One region of the Virgibacillus saliphilus genome, then DNA from elsewhere that is predicted to be linked to it. Evidence: predicted binding sites of a transcription regulator. Region 1 holds the regulator's gene; the other holds the start of a gene.
What was found. The regulator CtsR, encoded in region 1, represses protease genes until heat stress. The targets are predictions, from matches to a motif close to ATGGTCAATAAAGGTCAAACA.
Positions count from the first base shown of each region.

Region 2: the regulator CtsR is predicted to act here: its motif matches at 5,045-5,065, upstream of clpP (ATP-dependent Clp endopeptidase proteolytic subunit ClpP).

Region 1 covers NZ_JAGYHC010000001.1:156,763-164,829, forward strand. The annotation lists rRNA gene KFZ56_RS00795 (16S ribosomal RNA) at 1-704, shown strand, start outside; rRNA gene KFZ56_RS00800 (23S ribosomal RNA) at 993-3,911, shown strand; rRNA gene rrf (5S ribosomal RNA) at 4,070-4,185, shown strand; gene KFZ56_RS00810 (MgtC/SapB family protein) at 4,417-5,115, shown strand; gene KFZ56_RS00815 (CtsR family transcriptional regulator) at 5,302-5,769, shown strand; gene mcsA (protein-arginine kinase activator protein McsA) at 5,782-6,330, shown strand; gene mcsB (protein-arginine kinase McsB) at 6,327-7,391, shown strand; gene clpC (ATP-dependent protease ATP-binding subunit ClpC) at 7,409-8,067, shown strand, end outside.
Region 2 covers NZ_JAGYHC010000001.1:2,817,552-2,825,618, reverse strand. The annotation lists gene trxB (thioredoxin-disulfide reductase) at 1-524, shown strand, start outside; gene rapZ (RNase adapter RapZ) at 1,169-2,053, shown strand; gene mgfK (gluconeogenesis morphogenetic factor MgfK) at 2,056-3,021, shown strand; gene whiA (DNA-binding protein WhiA) at 3,041-3,994, shown strand; gene KFZ56_RS13735 (HPr family phosphocarrier protein) at 4,111-4,365, shown strand; gene clpP (ATP-dependent Clp endopeptidase proteolytic subunit ClpP) at 4,400-4,996, opposite strand; tRNA gene KFZ56_RS13725 (tRNA-Arg) at 5,213-5,286, shown strand; gene KFZ56_RS13720 (hypothetical protein) at 5,418-5,618, opposite strand; gene KFZ56_RS13715 (DUF3870 domain-containing protein) at 6,135-6,467, shown strand; gene KFZ56_RS13710 (DUF819 family protein) at 6,547-7,704, shown strand; gene KFZ56_RS13705 (dipeptide epimerase) at 7,760-8,067, shown strand, end outside.

The sequences.
Region 1 (8,067 bases):
CCGCCCCTTCGTGCTGAAGTTAACGCATTAAGCACTCCGCCTGGGGAGTACGGCCGCAAGGCTGAAACTCAAAAGAATTGACGGGGGCCCGCACAAGCGGTGGAGCATGTGGTTTAATTCGAAGCAACGCGAAGAACCTTACCAGGTCTTGACATCCTCTGCGATCGGTAGAGATACCGAGTTCCCTTCGGGGACAGAGTGACAGGTGGTGCATGGTTGTCGTCAGCTCGTGTCGTGAGATGTTGGGTTAAGTCCCGTAACGAGCGCAACCCTTGAGATTAGTTGCCAGCATTGAGTTGGGCACTCTAATTTGACTGCCGGTGACAAACCGGAGGAAGGTGGGGATGACGTCAAATCATCATGCCCCTTATGACCTGGGCTACACACGTGCTACAATGGATGGAACAAAGGGCAGCGAAGCGGCAACGCTAAGCAAATCCCATAAAACCATTCTCAGTTCGGATTGCAGGCTGCAACTCGCCTGCATGAAGCCGGAATCGCTAGTAATCGCGGATCAGCATGCCGCGGTGAATACGTTCCCGGGCCTTGTACACACCGCCCGTCACACCACGAGAGTTAGCAACACCCGAAGTCGGTGAGGTAACACGCTTTGCGTGAGCCAGCCGCCGAAGGTGGGGCCAATGATTGGGGTGAAGTCGTAACAAGGTAGCCGTATCGGAAGGTGCGGCTGGATCACCTCCTTTCTAAGGATAGATAGAAGGCGGAAGCGCCCGTTTAGCGACGTACGAACTGGACTGAGCCGAAGGAGATAAAGAAAACACGATGAACGACAGTGAGTCGATGTTGACTTATTGTACGGAGGTAAAGGAAGTTCGCTAGTCGCTGGGCGCCGGAGCTAGATTGTAAGGAGACATACGTGGTTGTTTGGTTCAGTTTTGAGAGAGCAAATCTCTCTATTTGTACCTTGAAAACTAAATAAGAGTACGAACGACATCAAAACATGAATGTGCTTTTGAAACAAAGCAAGATTTAGTTAAGTGAACAAGAGCGCACGGTGGATGCCTAGGTACGAGGAGCCGAAGAAGGACGGGACTAACGCCGATATGTCCCGGGGAGTTGTAAGTAAACGTTGATCCGGGAATTTCCGAATGGGGAAACCCCCTGTTCGTAATGGAACAGGACGTCTATCTGAATACATAGGATAGATGAGGCACACCCGGGGAACTGAAACATCTCAGTACCCGGAGGAACAGAAAGCAAAAGCGATTTCCCAAGTAGCGGCGAGCGAAACGGAATCAGCCCAAACCGAAAAGCTTGCTTTTCGGGGTTGTAGGACACTCCTACGGAGTTACCAAAAAGTGCTTTAGATGAATCGATCTGGAACGATCAGCCATAGGAGGTAAGAGCCCTGTAATCGAAAGAGCATTTTCTCCGGAGTGTATCCTGAGTACGGCGGAACACGAGAAATTCCGTCGGAATCCGGGAGGACCATCTCCCAAGGCTAAATACTCCCTCGTGACCGATAGTGAACCAGTACCGTGAGGGAAAGGTGAAAAGTACCCCGGAAGGGGAGTGAAAGAGAACCTGAAACCGTGCGCTTACAAGTAGTCGAAGCCCGTTAATGGGTGACGGCGTACCTTTTGTAGAATGGACCGGCGAGTTACGATCCCATGCGAGGTTAAGTGGAAGACACGGAGCCGCAGCGAAAGCGAGTCTGAACAGGGCGTATGCGAGTATGTGGTCGTAGACCCGAAACCGTGTGATCTACCCATGTCCAGGGTGAAGGTCAGGTAACACTGACTGGAGGCCCGAACCCACGTATGTTGAAAAATGCGGGGATGAGGTGTGGGTAGGGGTGAAATGCCAATCGAACACGGAGATAGCTGGTTCTCTCCGAAATAGCTTTAGGGCTAGCCTCAAGGGATGAGTACTGGAGGTAGAGCACTGATTGGACGAGGGGCCCTCACCGGGTTACCGAATTCAGTCAAACTCCGAATGCCAGTTACTTGACCTTGGGAGTCAGACTATGGGTGATAAGGTTCATAGTCGAAAGGGAAACAGCCCAGACCGCCAGCTAAGGTCCCTAAGTATACGTTAAGTGGAAAAGGATGTGGCGTTGCTCAGACAACCAGGATGTTGGCTTAGAAGCAGCCATCATTGAAAGAGTGCGTAATAGCTCACTGGTCGAGTGACGCTGCGCCGAAAATGTACCGGGGCTAAACGTATCACCGAAGCTGCGGATTGTTCTTCGAACAATGGTAGGAGAGCGTTCCAAGTGCTGGGAAGTCAGACCGTGAGGACTGGTGGAGCGCTTGGAAGTGAGAATGCCGGTATGAGTAGCGAAAAAAGAGTGAGAATCTCTTTCACCGAAAGCCTAAGGTTTCCTGAGGAAGGCTCGTCCTCTCAGGGTTAGTCGGGACCTAAGCCGAGGCCGAAAGGCGTAGGCGATGGCCAACAGGTAGATATTCCTGTACCACCTCATGACTGTTAGAATGATGGGGGGACGCAGGAGGATAAGGAAAGCGCACCGATGGAATGGTGCGCCCAAGCAGGGAGCGAGTTGGATAGGCAAATCCGTCCAACGCTAACGTGACTTGTGATGGGGAGGGAAATAAAGTACCGAAGTTCCTGATTTCACACTGCCAAGAAAAGCCTCTAGTGAGGTCATAGGTGCCCGTACCGCAAACCGACACAGGTAGGCGAGGAGAGAATCCTAAGGTGAGCGGGAGAACTCTCGTTAAGGAACTCGGCAAAATGACCCCGTAACTTCGGGAGAAGGGGTGCTCACGAGTAGTGAGCCGCAGTGAATAGGCCCAAGCGACTGTTTATCAAAAACACAGGTCTCTGCGAAGCCGCAAGGCGAAGTATAGGGGCTGACACCTGCCCGGTGCTGGAAGGTTAAGGGGAAACGTTAGCTTTTGGGCGAAGCGTAGAACCGAAGCCCCAGTAAACGGCGGCCGTAACTATAACGGTCCTAAGGTAGCGAAATTCCTTGTCGGGTAAGTTCCGACCCGCACGAAAGGTGCAACGACTTGGGCACTGTCTCAACGAGAGACCCGGTGAAATTATACTATGCGTGAAGATGCGCATTACCCGCGACAGGACGGAAAGACCCCGTGGAGCTTTACTGTAGCCTGATATTGAATGTTCGTGCAGCTTGTACAGGATAGGTGGGAGCCTTAGAATCGTGAGCGCTAGCTTACGAGGAGGCACCCGTGGGATACCACCCTGGCTGCACGCACCTTCTAACCCAGAACCGTGATCCGGTTCGGAGACAGTGTCAGGTAGGCAGTTTGACTGGGGCGGTCGCCTCCTAAAGTGTAACGGAGGCGCCCAAAGGTTCCCTCAGAATGGTTGGAAATCATTCGTAGCGTGTAAAGGCAGAAGGGAGCTTGACTGCGAGACCTACAAGTCGAGCAGGGACGAAAGTCGGGCTTAGTGATCCGGTGGTTCCGTATGGAAGGGCCATCGCTCAACGGATAAAAGCTACCCCGGGGATAACAGGCTTATCTCCCCCAAGAGTTCACATCGACGGGGAGGTTTGGCACCTCGATGTCGGCTCATCGCATCCTGGGGCTGTAGTCGGTCCCAAGGGTTGGGCTGTTCGCCCATTAAAGCGGTACGCGAGCTGGGTTCAGAACGTCGTGAGACAGTTCGGTCCCTATCCGTCGTGGGCGTTGGAAGTTTGAGAGGAGCTGTCCTTAGTACGAGAGGACCGGGATGGACACACCGCTGGTGTACCAGTTGTTCCGCCAGGAGCATGGCTGGGTAGCTACGTGTGGCACGGATAAGTGCTGAAAGCATCTAAGCATGAAGCCACCCTCTAGATGAGACTTCCCATCACATCAAGTGAGTAAGATCCCTCAGAGACGATGAGGTAGATAGGTTCGAGGTGGAAGCGTGGTGACACGTGCAGCTGACGAATACTAATCGATCGAGGACTTAACTAAATGGCTTTTAGATGTACGTTACGAACACTCTTATTTAGTTTTTAGGGTATAAATACATAAAACCCTTGCATTTTCGTTTGGAAATGCCTATAATATATCTTGTCTTTCCTTTTCCATAAGGAAGTGCTGATAAGAAAGAGATCGCGTAAGCCGTTAGGTCTGGTAGTCATAGCGGAGAGGTCACACCTGTTCCCATGCCGAACACAGAAGTTAAGCTCTCCAGCGCCGATGGTAGTTGGGGCTTTGCCCCTGCAAGAGTAGGACGCCGCCAGGCAAAATTAAAAAAGCTGGAATGCACTAGTGCATTCCAGCTTTTTTCTATATTTAAAGATTGTTACATGCTGTCATTATTGTTATTTTTATATATAAGCAAATAGACTTTTTTCGATGGTTAAAACGTTAAAACGTATATGGCATCATATATATAATTGGAGAATCTCTAAACGATGTATCTTTACTAATTCACTGTGATATTAATATGGAAATAGAGATTGGAGGGTGGGAATTGGGAGATTTTATGGAATTTGTGTTTGATGATAACTTTACAATCATGATGTCTCGATTGTTAATTTCACTTGTTTTATCCGGGGTTATTGGTTTTGAGCGTGAATTAAATAATCATTCCGCTGGTTTTCGCACCCATATTCTCGTTGGGGTCGGAGCTTGTTTAATGATGCTATTATCTTTATTTGGCTTTGAGACATTTATGGCGGAGCACGATAATATCCGTTTTGATCCGGCGCGCATACCATCTTATGTTATTAGTGGAATTGGGTTTCTTGGCGCAGGGACAATTATCGTCTATGGTGGGACGATTCGTGGTCTAACTACCGCGGCTTCCATTTGGACGGTTGCAGGATTAGGCCTAGTTGTTGGTGCAGGGATGTACGTACCTGCATTGTTTACAACCCTTATTATTCTGCTTAGCCTGGTTTTCCTGAATAACTTTGAAAAGTTATTTGCTAAGGGACGTTCCTCTAATTTGATTGAAATTGTAGCATTGCCTGAACTTCAAATAAATGAAATTATCTCTGTCTTTGATAAATTTGATTCAACGATTAAAAATGTAGAAATTACAAAGGCAGAAAATGATATTAGAAATATCTTCGTAAAGATTGAGCGAAAACCTGATGTAGAACGAATTGCTTTGATAGAGGAAATCTCTAAAATTAATTATGTAAAAAATATTTCAGAGCTTAAATAGGAAATGGCTCGAACTTCTTCCACATAATTAATAGTTATCGCGTTTTTTCCTGTTTTGTTTCTCAAATTTTTGTCTACTCTATATATAGAACAATGTGTTTGCATCTCACGTGTTTTAGGGTATAATAAATGTATAGTCAAAGATAGTCAAAGTCAAAAGATTATGCGATGCAGAGGAGGTGGGCTCATGAGTAATATTTCAGATGTGATTGAGCAATATTTAAAAAAGATCTTACAAACAAGAGGGCAAAATGCAATCGAGATTAAACGTAGTGAAATTGCTGATCAGTTCCAGTGTGTCCCCTCTCAGATCAATTATGTAATTAAAACGCGTTTCACATTGGAAAAAGGGTACATCGTAGAGAGTAAACGTGGCGGCGGCGGTTATATTCGGATTATGCGAGTGATACATCAGGATAAGTCTGAACTCATTGATGAAATTATAAAGATGATCAATCCAACAGTAACGCAACAAGCTTCCATTGATGTGCTTGAGCGACTATTGGAAGAAGAATTAATTACCGAACGCGAGGCCAAAATTATCCTCAGTGGGATTGACCGAAATACATTAGCATTCCAGCTCCCACTTCGGGATGAGGTTCGAGCTCGTGTGTTAACTGCCATGCTTTCAGAATTAAAGTACCTAAACAAGTAAGGGGGAAAAATAATGCAATGTCAGGAATGCCAGCAGCGGCCGGCTACACTCCACTTTACGCAAGTGATCAATGGTACTAAAACCGAAATTCATGTTTGCGAAGTGTGTGCGAAGGAAAAGGGTTATATGACGTATCCGGAGGAAGGGTATTCCCTTCATAATTTGCTTACAGGTCTGTTCAATTTTGACTCGGCAATGATGGAAAGTCAGCAAAGTAATTCGTATAATCAAGTAAAGGAATTGAAATGCCCGCAATGTGGTATGTCACTTTCCACATTTAAAAAAGTAGGAAAGTTCGGCTGTGCAACGTGTTATGATACTTTTTCTGAACGTCTTGATCCGATATTGCGCAGGGTACATTCAGGTAATACCAAGCATTACGGGAAAATTCCCAAACGCATGGGTGGCGACTTGCATACAAAGAAACAATTGGAAAGCTATAAAGCTGAATTGCAACAATTGATAGAAGATGAAAATTTTGAAGAAGCTGCTCAAATAAGAGATAAGATTAAAGCATTGCAAAATCAGAGTGATGGTTCGAAAGCAGGTGATGATACATGACCTTAAAGCAATTCATGAACGAAGCTATTAGTCCTTGGATGCGCGAGGAAGGGCCGGATAGTGATATTGTCCTTAGTAGTCGAATTCGTCTGGCTAGGAATTTCTCAGATGTTTCGTACCCTATTCTTGCAGACCATGAAAAACTGGAAGGCATTCGGGATTTTATTAAAGAGGAGTATGAACATCAGTCATTTCAGGATTATGAGGACTTTTCGTTCATTTCAATTCCGGATTTAACAGCCATTGAAAAACGAGTTTTGGTCGAGAAGCATTTAATCAGCCCGCATTTATCAAAAAGTGAACATGCACCAGCAACGATTATTTCTAAGAATGAACAGGTATCTGTCATGATTAATGAGGAAGATCATATCAGGATCCAATTATATTTCCCGGGACTTCAACTGTCAAAGGCATTGGAGGGGGCATTTGAGCTGGATGATTGGTTAGAAGAGAAAATTAACTATGCGTTTGATGAGACGCGAGGGTATTTAACAAGTTGTCCAACAAATGTAGGTACGGGAATGCGCGCTTCTGTTATGATGCATCTCCCTGCACTTGCGATGACGAAACAAATTAACCGAATGATACCGGCGATTAATCAGCTTGGGCTTGTTGTTAGAGGTATTTATGGTGAAGGTAGCGATGCCCAGGGAAATATTTTTCAAATCTCGAATCAAATTACGTTAGGCAAGACAGAAGCGGATATTATAGGGGATTTACAAAGTGTCGTTCAACAATTGATTGAGCACGAAAGAAATGCACGTAACCGTATTATGGAGCAATCCGGTAAAAAGTTAGAGGATCGCATTTTCCGATCCTTCGGTGTTCTGGATTACAGTAGAATTATTGAATCAAAGGAAGCAGCGGCATGTTTATCAAATGTTCGATTGGGAATTGATTTAGGACTCATCAAAAATGTATCCAGAAATATACTTAATGAATTAATGATTTTGACACAACCGGGATTTCTGCAACAATATGCACAAGCAACTTTAACAGCCGATGAACGAGATGAATTAAGGGCATCACTGATCCGTGAACGCCTGCAATTGGAGAAATAGACAGGAGGAAAATGTATATGATGTTTGGACGTTTTACAGAAAGAGCGCAAAAGGTATTAGCGTTGTCACAAGAGGAAGCGGTACGACTTGGACATAACAATATTGGCACAGAACATATTCTCTTGGGGCTTGTTCGTGAAGGGGAAGGGATTGCAGCGAAAGCTCTGGAGTCATTAGGTCTTGAGGTTCCTAAGATTCAGGAAGAGGTAGAGAAGTTAATTGGCGTTGGAAAGAAGCCCATGCAATCGATCCACTATACGCCAAGGGCTAAGAAGGTAGTAGAGCTATCTCAAGATGAGGCAAGAAAGCTCGGCCACTCCTATGTAGGTACCGAACATATTCTTCTGGGGCTGATTCGTGAAGGAGAAGGAGTCGCTGCCCGGGTGTTGAATAATCTTGGTGTTAGTCTGAATAAAGCACGTCAGCAAGTGCTTCAATTACTGGGAAGCAATGAATCACAGGGTGGAAGACAAGGCCATCGTAACAATCAACAATCAAATGCAAATACGCCAACACTGGATTCGCTGGCAAGAGATTTAACGGTAATTGCAAAAGAAGGCAATGTGGATCCTGTCATCGGACGAAGTAAGGAAATTGAGCGTGTTATTCAAATATTAAGCCGTCGTACAAAAAATAACCCAGTGTTGATAGGAGAGCCAGGTGTTGGTAAAACAGC
Region 2 (8,067 bases), 2.7 Mb from region 1:
AAAATAGAAATCTTGTCGTTATCGGTGGGGGAGACTCTGCGGTAGAAGAAGGTATTTATTTGACCCGCTTTGCTGATAGTGTAACAATCGTGCACAGACGTGATGAATTGCGGGCGCAACGAATCATCCAGGATCGAGCATTTGATAATGACAAAATTAATTTTATTTGGGATACGGTTGCAACGAAAATCAATGGTCCTGAAGGAAAAGTGAATAGTGTTTCACTCAAAAATGTGAAAAACGGTGAAGAATATGACCATCCAATTGATGGGGTGTTTATTTATATTGGTATGGTTCCATTAAGCGAGCCTTTCCAATCACTTGGAATTACAAATGAAGAGGGTTATATTCCAACAAATGAACAAATGGAAACAAGAGTTCCAGGGATTTTTGCAGCTGGAGACATTCTTGAAAAAAACCTTCGACAAATTGTGACAGCTACAGGTGATGGAAGTATTGCAGCAGAAGCGGCAATTAAGTATGTGGAAGATTTGATGGAAGATTTAAAAGCGCAAGAAGCATAATAATGAAATAACATTTTAACGCTGTTGTAACACGCATGCAATATATTTGGGGTATAATAGAGAATAACTAATTGACCCCCTTTTAATAAATAAATTAGTTTTTTGCACAGGTGCTTGTCACCTGTGCTATTTTTTTCGTATTCGCCATATCTTGTCCAATCGTGTCATTCTTTAGCGTAGAAGTCGCATTTTGTTACTTTTATATTTATCGTTGGCATATCCTTTGCATCGCAAGTGAACCAAGAACGTGGCGAAATAACAAGTTTTCTATTATAATGGAAGTATTATAATAATAAGTTATGTAGTGAGTGCTTCACAGCATAGTAATAGATATAATTAGTGGCTTTTGTGAGTTGTTGCTCAGTTGATATAAAATAAGACGTAACCTATCGCTTCAGAAATACACTACGCGGACCTTAGGCGGCTGGTGGGTCCTCTCGTGCTCGTCGTGTTGCAAGTGATTTCTAGGGTATATCACTCCTTGCGAAAAAGATTGCTGGCGCGTCGAGATCTCACACGACACAGTTTATATTTTACATGTCAAATGCAATAATCTCTTGGAAACAGCCTAATTATTAATTCAAGCACCAATTTTACATGTTTCTAGTTCCTTCCATTTAATGGTTTCAAAGGGGAGATTTTCAATGAACAACGAAGAACAGGAAACAAAGCTAGTCATTATTACAGGAATGTCAGGGGCTGGAAAGACGGTTGCCGTTCAAAGCTTTGAAGATTTGGGCTATTATTGCGTAGATAACTTGCCGCCTACATTGCTGCCGAAATTTCTTGAATTGATGAAAGATTCGACAAATAATATTCGAAAAGTAGCGTTAGTCATGGACTTACGTGGTCGTGAGTTTTTTGATTCCTTGGTTGAAGCTTTGGATTTATTAGGGAAAGAAAATTGGTTGCAAGAGCATATTCTTTTCCTTGACGCAACGGATGAATCGCTTGTAAGCAGATATAAAGAAACAAGACGTTCCCATCCGCTAGCTGTTGAGGGGCTCCCATTAAATGGCATACAGCAGGAACGCGAAATTTTGGATGAATTACGGGGAAGGGCGCAACGAGTTATTGATACAACGAATGTAGAACCGAAAGAATTACGGGAAAAAATTATAAATAAATATACTGAAGATAATCAGGAAATATTCTCTGTTCACATGGTTTCATTCGGATTTAAGTACGGTCTGCCGATTGATGCAGATTTAGTATTTGATGTCAGGTTTTTGCCAAATCCGCACTATGTATCTCATTTGCAGCCATTGACAGGATTGAATAAAGAAGTTTCTTCCTATGTCTTTAAATGGCCGGATACAATAAAATTTAATGAAAAAGTACTCGATTTATTGCAGTTCATGCTTCCGCAATATAGAAAAGAGGGAAAATCACAGCTTGTTATTGCAATAGGGTGCACGGGAGGACAGCATCGTTCTGTAACACTCGCTGAATATTTTGCGAAAGAACTATCGCTTACTTATATAACACACGTCAGTCATCGTGATATTGATAACAGAAAGGGTAATTAATTATGACTCAAACGAAGCAACCACGCGTCGTTGTTATAGGCGGTGGTACTGGTATGCCAGTTCTATTACGTGGATTAAAAGACTTGCCGATTCACTTAACATCACTTGTTACCGTGGCTGATGATGGCGGAAGCACAGGGAGATTACGGGATGAAATGGAAATCCCGGCACCAGGCGATATACGCAATGTAATCGCAGCTCAATCTGAAGCTGAACCTATGCTGCTGGAGCTTTTTCAGCATCGCTTTGCGGTCGGAAACGGACTATCGGGACACTCCATGGGCAACCTGTTACTTGCAGCCATGACATCCGTTACCGGTAATTTTAATATGGGGATCAAAGAAATTTCCCGTGTTTTAAATGTAAAAGGAAAAATATATCCCATCTCTAATGATAATATGGCTTTGCATGCGAAAATGACAGATGGATCCATTGTATCAGGAGAATCCAATATCCCTCTTTCCAATAAGCAAATAGAAAAGGTATTCTTAAGTCCACAACCTGTTGAGCCACTACCAAATGCCATTCGGGCAATTGAAAATGCAGATTTAGTTGTCATTGCTCCCGGCAGTTTGTATACAAGTATTTTACCTGCAATGATCACACCCAAAGTTGATGAAGCGATAAGAAATACCGCCGGAAGCGTAGTCTATGTGTGTAATGTAATGACCCAGGACGGTGAAACAACAGGATATACCGCTTCTGAGCATGTCCAAGCGATCACTAAACATGTGGGAGATGGATGTGTGGATGCGATTGTTGTACATAATGAGCCGATTGCACAAACAGTTCGTGCGATTTATGCCGAAGAAAAAGCAGAACCGGTTGTTTATGATACGGATCGCCTGCTCGAGATGGGGCTTGAGATTATTGAAGGAGATATTATTGACTATGAAAAGGCGGCACTAAGGCATGACACAATCAAAGTGGCGAAATTACTGTATTCAATCATTGAGACGTCTCAATGATTAGAAAGGAGGGTTCATATTGTCTTTTGCTTCAGAAATAAAGAAAGAATTAACAGGGATCGAGGTAGAAGACCTGCAATGTGTAGAATCAGAACTGGCAGCATTGATTCGTATGAATGGAGCTGTTTCTGTATCAAGAGATGAATATGTGCTTGATATACAAACAGAAAATGCAGCTATTGCCCGCAGAATATATACATTAATGAAGTCGCTCTACGGATTTCCAGTCGAATTATTAGTCCGCAAAAAAATGAAACTGAAGAAAAATAATGTCTATATCGTCCGCTTAAAGGAAGAAGTTCGTACCCTTTTATCAGACTTGGATATACTGCAGGAACCATATACATTAGTGCGTTCTATTTCAAGGAAGTATATAGAGAAGACCGACTCCAGAAAAGCCTACTTACGCGGTGCATTTTTAGCAGGTGGTTCGATTAATAATCCTGAAACGTCATCTTATCATCTAGAGATCTTTAATTTTCATCAGGAACATAATGATTCATTATGTGATTTGTTAAATGAATTTAACCTTCGAGCACGGACGTTGCAACGCAAGAATGGTTACATTGTATATATTAAGGAAGCGGAGAAAATGACGGAGTTCCTTAGTTTAATTGGTGCCCATAATGCGTTGTTTAAATTTGAAGACGTTCGTATCGTCCGTGATATGCGCAACTCAGTAAACCGCCTTGTGAATTGTGAAACAGCTAATTTAAATAAAACGATTGGTGCAGCATTCCGACAAATTGAAAACATTAAATTCATTGAGAATACCGTAGGAATCGATCAATTACCGGAAAAGCTTCAAGAGATTGCCATTTTACGCGTCCAGCATCAGGAGGTTTCGTTAAAAGAATTAGGAGAATTAGTAACGAGTGGGAAAATCTCCAAATCCGGTATTAACCATCGCTTGAAAAAAATTGATGAATTTGCCGAAAAACTTAAAAATAGGGAAGTATTACAGCAAAAATAGAAATTGGATTTATGGTATAATCGAAATAGAATATACGAAATCGACAGTAGCTATATATGTTGCTGTCGGTTATCATTGAATAAAAATGATAGCGTTTACGTAGAGGGGGATGAATGTTGGTTGATCGAACGGTTACAGTAGAATTGGAATCAGGTCTGCAAGCAAGACCAGCTGCACTATTTGTGCAGGAGGCAAACAGATATGGTGCACATTTGTTTCTTGAAAAAGAAGGTAAAAGAGTCAATGCGAAAAGCATTATGGGTCTAATGAGCTTGGCCATAACCCGTGGAGAGGACATTATGATTATTGCAGATGGTGATGATGAAGAAATTGCACTAGATCACTTAGTACGTTTTGTTTCGGAAACATAATAAAAGGGTGTCTCATTTGAGGCACCCTAAAATGTTATTTATCTGCGTTTGGATTACGTTCTAGAATTTTGTCAATCAATCCATAGTCTACGGATTTTTCAGCAGTCATAAAGTTATCGCGTTCTGTATCACGTTCAACAACTTCTATTGGTTGTCCGGTACGTTCAGAAAGAATCACGTTCATTTTTCGTTTCATTTCAATAATGCGTTTTGCATGGATTTCGATATCCGTTGCTTGACCTTGTGTACCACCTAGTGGTTGGTGAATCATCACTTCACTATTTGGAAGAGCATATCGTTTTCCTTTTTCACCAGCTGCCAACAGGAAGGCACCCATTGATGCTGCCATTCCAGTACAGATAGTTGATACATCAGGTTTAATGAATTGCATTGTATCAAATATGGCCATACCAGCTGTAATGGAGCCACCCGGTGAGTTAATGTAAAGTGAGATGTCTTTATCCGGATCTTCTGCTTCCAAGAATAATAGTTGTGCTACAATGGTGTTGGCTACATTATCATCGATTCCACTACCAAGCATAATAATACGATCCTTTAATAAGCGTGAGTAAATATCGTAGGCACGCTCTCCACGATTTGTTTGTTCAATTACTGTAGGTATTAAATTCATTTTTAAAAATCCTCCCTTATTCATAACGTCTATATTCATCATACCTAAATGGTCAATAAAGGTCAAACAAAAACGTTCAACAAATTGATTTGCCAAAATACTACATTCCAGCATACCCATCTGATAAAAAAATAAACCTGTCTGACTATTTTCGTAGGACTTGTATAAATTAGATAGAAAGGTTATAATATTTTTTGTGACAAATTTAAATCACATGCGCCCATAGCTCAGCTGGATAGAGCACTGGTTTCCGGTACCAGGAGTCGGGGGTTCGAATCCCTCTGGGCGCACTAAGAATAAAATCAGTAATGGCAAGGGGTTAGTACTTTTATTCCCTTGTCATTTGTGTATAAAAGTAGCGGATTGCAAATAAATCGCAAACGTCAAGTTTCTTTCTTTCTTAATTAAAGATATTAGTATTTTATTTAAACAATGAACAAAATCTTTTTTTCTTCTTTTTTAAAATCGGCTGTCCTAGCGCTTTTTTCTTCACGTATTTCTTCGGATTAGTTATAGCTGTCACTCCACCTTTACCGTATCCAGGTGTAATGGATTTTTTTACTTTCCTCTTCACACTAGATTTAGCTTTTGAAATAGGGGACTTTGGTTTTTTTACCTTCACTTTTATCACCTGCTTTAAATTTGTGTCTACCATCGATAGCTACGCTTAAATATTGTAAATCCTGTTTATATAGACTATAATTTTAACGCATGCTAAAGAAAGGTTTTTAACTTCTCTATCGCCATTCTTTAGCCTTGTAACTATCCAACGATTGATGCCTGTTAATGGTTGAATCTTATAGGATGTTAAACCGAATTGAAGTGACGCCTCAAGTCTTTTAAGCACTAGTTTCTTCCTTTTGCCTTCTTAATTACATTATAGCATAGCTGATATAGATTAAAATAAACCAACCAAGCTCTTGTTTTGGAGGAAATTTACAGACCGGATTAATGCCCTCTTTACTGTTCTTATACGTGTTCGGGAAGATGGCTGTTCATTCTATAATTGCAGCAAATAAACGAGGAGGTGATCGGAATCGAAGCCTCGGAAAGGACATCTCCCTTGACAACTATTCCATATTAGGTTAAACTATTAAAATAGTTGAAATCGCATACATAGTAGGTGGGGTTAAATGATATGTATGGGGACCACATGATTTACATTATTGGAGATGCTAAAGCTCCCTCCAATAATCCTATTACAAAGCAATATAATGGCTTTTTTATTGGATTGGTCATTAATAAAGAAACACATGAAATTGTAGATTTTGATTGTTCGGCTACGATTGAATTAACCGTTCGTTTTCTCAGGTCTTTGTTTATAAAAGAAAACATGACAGATACTACCACGATTGTTAACAAGATAGAATCCCGATATTTCGGCTCATCCCAAAAAGGAATAATCGTGGCGTATAAAGATGCATTGAAGAAATATAAACAAATCATTTCGGATACTGCTTCACTACATTAACAAGTGAAACCCAGTATATAACAAATGTACACATTTGTTATATACTGGGTTTCTTCATGAAAGAGGAGGAATGCTGCAAGTGATACAGGATACGTTTTTATACATCAGTGTACTAATTGCATTAGCAGCAGTGATCGTTTGGATAGAAAAGTCAACATCGAGTAAATTTTTTAAGTATGTTCCAGGTATTGTCCTACTATATCTTACTGCCGCGCTACTTCGGACATTTGGCGTGTTTGGGGATACGGAGGTGATGAGTGAGGCCAATTCGAATCTTAGGGATATCCTGCTTCCTGCTATGATTGTTCTTATGCTGATCAATTGTGACCTGCGTAAACTCCGTAAATTGGGGGGAAAGATGCTCCTTGGATATGCAACGGCTGCCATTAGTATTGTGGTGGGTTTTACCGCTGTTTACACTATTTTCAGCAATTGGTATGCTCCGGATACATGGCAGGCTTTTGGTGCGTTGTCCGGGAGCTGGACTGGCGGTTCTGCAAATATGGTCGCCATCCAGGGTATACTGGATGTCCCTGAAAATATATTTGGATATGCTTTGATTATGGATACGGTCAATTACTCTGTTTGGGTGATGTTTTTATTCTGGCTTGTCCCATTTGCATCAAAGATTAATAAGTGGACAGGTGCAAGGACGGACCATCTTGATCAGGTGCAAGTCGAACTGGAAGAAGATAATACGAACAACTCCGTTGGTTTTAAAGAAATGATGGTTATGCTTGCATTTGGGCTACTAGTTTCAGCAATTGGTGCTAGAATTGGAGAGGCTTTACCAGAAATAGGTACCGTGATTAATGCTACTACCTGGACCATTACGATTGCTGCTGTCATTGGGCTTGTATTAGCAACGACTCGATTTTCCAAAATGGCTGGATCCATGGATATTGCTAATGTAATGTTGTATATCATCATTGCATTGATTGCATCCAATGCAGATTTCAGCCAATTATTCCAAGCACCAATCTATATTATCAGCGGATTTCTAATTTTATTTATTCATTTAGTAGTAATGGTATTATTAGGCAAAGTTTTCAAGCTTGATTTGTTTACATTAGGAATTGCAAGTCTTGCTAATATTGGCGGCATGGCATCTGCGCCAATGCTTGCCGGTTACTATAATCGTGCCCTTATTCCCGTTGGTGTTATCATGGCACTACTGGGGTCATTCCTTGGCACCTATATAGGTCTTTTTGTTTCCCAAATCCTTTCCATGATATAAACGTTAACACACAATCACCCCATCTACATTCAAGTGTCTTTACAGGAGGTTAACGATGATTACAGATGTAACAGTAACACATACGAGAAATAAGCTAAAAGAGCCATTCATTACTGCGATTCGGAGCGTAGATGAAATAGAAACACTTACCATAACAGTTGAAACCGATGATGGGTTTTATGGAGTTGGAGCAGCATCGCCAACTTTAAAAATAACTGGCGATTCCTTAGAAAGTATACAGAGTGCTGTCAGAGGTCCAATTAAACAAGCAATTATCGGTACACCGCTAAAGTCTTTGGAACATTTAGTTACAAAGGTGAGAGATGCCTGTGTTGGTAATACAAGTGCAAAGGCAGCAGTTGA